Regions from separate parts of the Kurthia sp. ISK08 genome, predicted to be linked through region 2. Evidence: riboswitches for the same ligand, from Rfam matches in the RefSeq annotation. Region 2 holds a riboswitch; each other region holds the start of a gene.
The links. A riboswitch is a leader RNA that binds a small molecule or an ion and turns the genes downstream of it on or off. The one in region 2 is predicted to bind S-adenosylmethionine.

Region 1: linked by a shared signal. The riboswitch ahead of ACKVQX_RS06715 (methionine biosynthesis PLP-dependent protein) and the one ahead of ACKVQX_RS14055 (bifunctional homocysteine S-methyltransferase/methylenetetrahydrofolate reductase) in region 2 are both predicted to bind S-adenosylmethionine.
Region 3: linked by a shared signal. The riboswitch ahead of ACKVQX_RS09045 (methionine ABC transporter ATP-binding protein) and the one ahead of ACKVQX_RS14055 (bifunctional homocysteine S-methyltransferase/methylenetetrahydrofolate reductase) in region 2 are both predicted to bind S-adenosylmethionine.

Annotation. Positions count from the first base shown of each region.
Region 1 is NZ_JBJXHL010000003.1:25,034-27,303, forward strand. It holds gene ACKVQX_RS06710 (PLP-dependent transferase) at 1-256, opposite strand, end outside; gene ACKVQX_RS06715 (methionine biosynthesis PLP-dependent protein) at 249-1,370, opposite strand; SAM riboswitch class I at 1,447-1,553, opposite strand; gene ACKVQX_RS06720 (SH3 domain-containing protein) at 1,696-2,256, opposite strand.
Region 2 is NZ_JBJXHL010000010.1:33,953-36,222, reverse strand. It holds gene ACKVQX_RS14060 (class A sortase) at 1-571, shown strand, start outside; SAM riboswitch class I at 757-865, shown strand; gene ACKVQX_RS14055 (bifunctional homocysteine S-methyltransferase/methylenetetrahydrofolate reductase) at 958-2,270, shown strand, end outside.
Region 3 is NZ_JBJXHL010000004.1:65,552-67,821, reverse strand. It holds gene gcvH (glycine cleavage system protein GcvH) at 1-214, shown strand, start outside; gene ACKVQX_RS09055 (toprim domain-containing protein) at 433-786, shown strand; gene ACKVQX_RS09050 (thioredoxin family protein) at 792-1,100, shown strand; SAM riboswitch class I at 1,158-1,267, shown strand; gene ACKVQX_RS09045 (methionine ABC transporter ATP-binding protein) at 1,362-2,270, shown strand, end outside.

The sequences.
Region 1 (2,270 bases), on a different contig from region 2:
CTGCTGAAATGGCACCGATTCCTGATGCAAAAGCAAAGCCACGTGAACCATTTTCAAGCTGTGCAATTGTTCGCTCAAGTGCATCGCGCGTTGGGTTACCAGAACGACTATAATCATATGGGCCAAAAGCATCGAAATGCTCTTGGTCGAAGGTAGAAGAAGCGTAAATCGGTACATTAACAGCTCCCGATTTTGCTTCGTAATCATGTTTTGTAGCACCTGTAATTAATATTGTTTCAATTTGCTCTTTAGTCATGTACAACAGCCTCGCTTTCTAATACGTTAAATACGTTTTGTAAATCCGCAATTAAATCTTCTGCTTCCTCAATGCCAACTGAGAAACGAAGAAGTGAATCATCTACGCCACGCGCATTACGAATTTCTTCCGGAATGTCTGCATGTGTTTGCGTTGTTGGGTACGTAATAAATGATTCCACACCGCCTAAACTTTCAGCGAAAGCAATCAGTTTTAAATTACGTAAGAATGGATCAATCTGTTTTCCAGATTGTAGACGGAAGGATACCATGCCACCGCGTCCAGCATATAAAACGTCACGTATATGTGGCGACTTCTCTAAAAATGCCACAATCGCCTGAGCGTTTGCTGTATGTTGTTTCATACGAAGGTGTAGTGTTTTTAAACCGCGAAGTAGTAACCAGCTATCAAAAGGTGAGAGTGTCATACCAATCGCATTATGTTGTAAGAAAAGACGTTCACTTAGTTCAGTACCTTTTGACACAACCAGTCCTGCTAATACATCATTATGTCCACCAATATATTTTGTGCCACTATGCATAACAATATCTGCACCTAACTCAATTGGGCGTTGATAGTACGGTGTTAAAAATGTATTGTCGACAATCAATAAAATGCCATATTTTTTCGCAATTTTCACACATTCTTCGATAGAAATTTCCTGCATTAAAGGATTCGTCGGCGTTTCTAAGAAAATCGCCTTAACAGGATGTTCAATAACAAGTTGTTCCACCTCTTCAAGAGATGAAAAGTCGTTAAAGATTGCTTGAATACCATATTGTGCTTCATATTGTGTTGCCAGTCGGTATGTGCCACCATATAAATCCTCCGGGTAAATCACTGCATCACCTGTTTTAAATAGCGAGAGGATTAAATGAATTGCAGCCATACCGCTACTACAGGCGAAACAAGCATCTCCGCCTTCTAAACGTGCAAATTCCTCCTCTAATACCGATCGCGTTGGATTTTTTGTACGCGTGTAATCAAAGCCTGTTGATTCTCCAAGACCTGCATGGCGGTAAGCAGTTGAAAGGTAGATTGGGGCGTTGATTGCACCTGTTTTTTCATCTGAATGTGTTCCCACCTGAGTTAAAAGTGTTTCGATTTTTGTCATTGTCCTCATCCTTTTTTGTGTAATAAAAAAAGTTTTCTTCTAATAGTAAGAAGAAAACTCTATGTAAGAGTGATTCTTCTTATCTTCAAGAACTGCGTCTTACTGGATTTAGCACCTGTCCCTTTAAAGAGGGGGTTGCTGAGATTTCATCGGGCCATGTCCCTCCATCTCTCTCGATAAGAAAACCTATTTAATTAATCGATTATTAGTCAATTAATGGAATCTTACCATGCAAACAGCGAAATTTCAAGCTAAATTAAATAATTATTCAGAATTTAGAGAAGATAAAAAAAGAACCGTAGTCTAAACTACGATTCCCATTTGATTATTTTTTTGTCATTGTTACAAAGTCTTTGTAGACGTAATTTTTTTGACCGTTGAAGTCGAACTCAACCCAACCAAATTTACTTGTAGAATTCACATGAATTTTCGTACCTTTTTTCAAAATACCAAGTGATTTTCCTTTTGTTGAAGCTGTTTTATAGTAATATACATTCGATTTAATTGTCGCATTTGCAGCTTTTTTTGAAGGAACTTTTGATACAAGTGTGTCAGTTGTTGGTTTTTTAGTTGTTGTCGGTTTCTTCGTTGTTGTTGGTTTTTTCTTTGTATTCAACTTCACGTAATCTTTTGAAATATAAGCCAATTTATTATTGAACTTCACTTGGTACCAATATGTTGTTTCTTTATAAATCGTAACATTTGTTCCTTTTGTTAATGTACCAAGATTTTTTGATTTTGGTGTAGATGCCGCACGTACGATTACGTCTTTTGACACAACACCTTCTTTTTTTGTGGCAGCAAAAGCTTCCGTAGCAGGTAAAGTATAAGGTAGAGTAGCACCTGTTAACATCCCAAATGCTAATACGTATTTTGTTAATTTCATTTTGAATCACTCCT
Region 2 (2,270 bases):
ACATATGAGTAATCAAGCAATTGAGCAGTTTGATGAACAAAAAGCACAAAATGCGGATGACGTAAGCTTTGATTTTGGTAATGTGGAAAATATTAGCTTACAAGATGTATTAAAGGCACAAATGAATCAAGGTGATGTACATTCAATTGGTGCATTAAGTGTTCCCGATGTATCTTTACAATTGCCTATTTTATACGGAATTTCAAATACAAATCTAGCAATTGGCGCAGGTACATTAAAGAAGGATATGAAAATGGGGCAAGGTAATTATGCATTAGCAGGTCATAATATGAATAATGATAAAACATTATTTAGCCCTTTAACGAAAGCAAAAAAAGGAATGCTTATGTACACAACGGACTATAAGCGCGTGTATACGTATAAAATTACAAAAATCTTTATTACAGAAGCAACTGACGTTCAAGTTATCGAAAATCAAGCTAAAAAAAGACTACTTACGCTCGTTACATGTAATTATGATGGTTCGAAACGATTAATTGTACAAGGTGAGTATGTCAATGCGCGTGATTTTGATTCAAATGCTGGCGATGCATTTACGATAAAAAAATAAAATATGAAGCGTATGAGATGTGAAAAAATCTCATACGCTTTTTTTAATACCTATTACTGAATTTACGAAATATTGTGATAAAGTAAGCGCTTTTTCGTACAATATTTAGCTGAAAGTGGTAGAAGCTATTGACGGTACTCTATTTAAGAGGTATGATTCTTTTAATATTTTAAAAATTCAATAATTTCTTATCAAGAGAAGCCGAGGGACTGGCCCGACGACGCTTCAGCAACCAGCCATTTAGATGGTCAGGTGCTAATTCCAGAAGGACTTATGGTTCTTAAAAGATAAGAAGGCTAATTTTCAAGTGTCAGTTCAAACCTTCTTATGCAATGTAAGAAGGTTTTTTTATAGCTTTTTTGAAATGAAGGAAGGATGGGGAGTGTATGGGGTTACTAGAAGATTTAAAGACAAAGGTATTAACAGCAGATGGCGCAATGGGGACACTGCTCTATTCATATGGGATTGATTTTTGTTATGAAGAACTGAATGTTCGAAAGCCGGAAGTAATTGAGAATATTCATAAACTATATATTGAAGCGGGCGCTGATGTCATTCAGACGAATACGTACACAGCGAATACGATTAAGTTAGCTCGCTACGGTATTCAAGATGAATATGAAGCACTGAATCGTGCGGGTGTAGAGGTAGCGAAAAGAGCTGCAAAGAATGGCGAGTACGTACTTGGAACAATTGGTGGAATTCGAGGTATTCGTAAGGATGAACATTCACTAGATGAGATTATTGAATCACTTGTTTTACAAGCAAAAGTATTACTTGATGCAGGTGTAGATGGTTTACTACTCGAAACATTTTACGACTTAGAAGAGCTTGAAACATTAGTGAAAACAATTCGCATATTCTCAGATGGACCGATTGTAGCGCAAGTTTCGATGCATGACCCAGGGGTTTTATTAAATGGAATGAAGTTGAATGATGCACTGCAACATTTAGAAAGAGCTGGAGCTGATGTTGTCGGTGTGAACTGTCGGTTAGGCCCGTACCATACAGTGAAGGCGCTTGAAAATGTTGAGCTACCAAAGAACTCGTTCTTATCTGCGTATCCGAATGCAAGTCTACTCGATGTAGAAGAAGGAAAAGTGGTATATGAATCAGAAGCAGAATATTTTGGGCGCGCTGCAGTTGAATTACGTGATGAAGGGGTTCGCTTAATTGGTGGATGCTGTGGAACAACACCTGAACATATTCACGAAGTGAAGAAACATTTATCAGATGTTTTACCAATGGAAAATAAAGAAGTTATCACAACTAAAGAAGAAGTGATTCGTGAAGCTAATGTGTCTAAATTTGAACCACTTCACGAGAAAGTAAAAAAAGGGCGTTCCATTATCGTTGAACTTGATACACCGCGCCATTTAGAAACGGAAAAGTTTTTAGAGGGAGCAGCGATTTTACAAAAAGCGGGCGCCGATATTGTCACAATGGCAGATAATTCACTTGCTTCACCGCGTGTATCGAATGTGGCGATGGGATCGATTTTAAAATATGAAAAGAATGTACGAGCATTAGCACATATTACATGTCGTGACCGTAATTTAATCGGGCTACAATCTCATTTGATGGGCTTAGATGCATTAGGTATTCACGATATTTTAGCTGTGACAGGTGATCCAACAAAGGTAGGGGATTTCCCAGGTGCTACAAGCGTCTATGATGTATCGAGCATTGAATTACTACA
Region 3 (2,270 bases), on a different contig from region 2:
CGGTAGCGTTGAGTCTGTAAAAACAGTTTCTGAGCTATATGCACCACTTTCAGGTGAAGTAGTAGAAGTAAATGAGGAGTTAGAAGATAGCCCAGAGCTAGTAAACGAATCACCTTACGAAAAAGCTTGGATGGTTGTCGTAAAACCTTCTGACGCTGCACAACTAGAAGCTTTATTAACTGCTGAACAATATGAAGAAGTAGTCGCAGGTTAATAGCACCCCTTTCATGTAGGTGCGCGTTTTCATGCCGATTTGATTAGAAGACACTGATTTCAGTTGTCTTCTTTTTTTTATTTTTTGTAAAGTATGTAAAGTTTTTTCTATGCACTTTTTTTATAAGCACTATTCCTACAAAAATATACCGAAAATATGGTATAAATAAAGTAAGAAAGAACAGAAAAAAGAATAAGGAATCAGATGGGATGGTGTGTATGAAGATTATTGAGAAAGTCCTCATTGTAGAAGGTAGACAAGATTGTTTACAGTTAAAGCCTATTTTGAATGAACCTGTTGAGATTGTCTGTACAAACGGAACTGTAAGTCCTCATCGTTTAGATGAACTATTACAACCTTATGAGAGTTGTGATTTTTATGCATTTTTCGATGCAGATGATATGGGCGAGAAACTTCGTAAGCTTGTACAACAAGAATATCCCAATACACATCATCTTTATACATTACCGCGTTACGGTGGTGTTGAACGCACGCCGCGTTATCATTTAGCAAAAGTGTTACAAGGAGCTAAATTTAAGATTAAGTCAGGTTACTTATTAGATAAAGGATGACAATAATGCAAGAATGGACACGTGAACAATGGGAAGAACAAGTGAAGTCCCAAGAAAAAACAGCTTTTTACCTCTATACACCAATGTGTGGGACTTGCCAAGTTGCATCAAGAATGATGGATGTAACGGAGCAAGCAATCGAACATGTTTCAATGGGAAAAGCCAACTTAAATTATATGGAGCAATTAGCGTATGACTTTGAAATTGAAAGTGTACCTTGCCTTCTTATTACGCAAAATGGCGAGTTAGTAGAGAAAATTTATGCCTTTCAGTCAGTACCACATTTATTTGAAAAAATTTTAAAGAAGTATTGACCTTTCAATTTAGAAGTGATAAAGTATCTACAATAACTAAATGAACTTAATTCGTTGCTCTTATAAAGAGAGGTGGAGGGAAGTGCCCTATGAAGCCCGGCAACCATCACATTATGTGAAAAGGTGCCAATTCACGCAAGGACTGTATGGTCTTTGAGAGATGAGAGAACGGTTTAGCATATTTTATGATGTTTAAACCCTTCTGTTGTCTGACAGAAGGGGTTTTTTTATGAATAAAGTTCGAAAAAGGTGGGAAACAATTTGATTCAACTCAGCAATGTGACAAAACAATATAAAACTTCAAATGGTCCCCTCACAGCTGTCGATCAAGTAAACTTAACTATCCAAGATGGTGAAATCTTCGGTATTATCGGTTACAGTGGTGCTGGTAAGAGTACGATGATTCGTTTATTTAATGGCTTAGAGAAACCAACAAGTGGTTCTGTAATTGTAAATGGTGAAGATATTTCAAAAATTAAAGGTGCTAAACTTCGTGCAGCACGTCATAAAATTAGTATGGTATTCCAACATTTCAATCTACTTTGGTCAAGAACAGTAGAAGAGAATATCGCTTTTCCTTTAGAAATTGCAGGTATTGATTCAGCTGCGAAAAAGAAGAAAGTAGCTGAATTAATTGAACTTGTTGGGTTAACAGGACGCGAAAAGGCTTATCCATCACAATTATCAGGTGGTCAAAAACAACGTGTAGGGATTGCGCGTGCACTTGCAAATGACCCAGAAGTATTACTCTGTGATGAAGCTACATCAGCATTAGACCCTGAAACAACGGATTCAATTTTAGACTTATTACGCAGTGTAAATGAAAAACTCGGTATTACGATTATTTTAATTACACATGAGATGCACGTTATTCGTAAAATCTGTCATCGTGTAGCCGTAATGGAGCAAGGGAAAGTCGTAGAAGAAGGCGATGTTCTTCAAGTATTCGACGCACCACAGGCACCTGTTACACAACGATTCGTTCAACAAGTAACGAATACAGTAGGGCAACAAGAGTCGATTGAACAAATTAAAGAACAATACCAACATGGCAAGTTAATTAAATTATTCTTTGTCGGCTCAAAAACAGAGCAACCGATTATGACACAACTCATTCGTCAGTTTAATGTCGATGTAAATATTGTACATGGCAATATATCTCCGACAAAA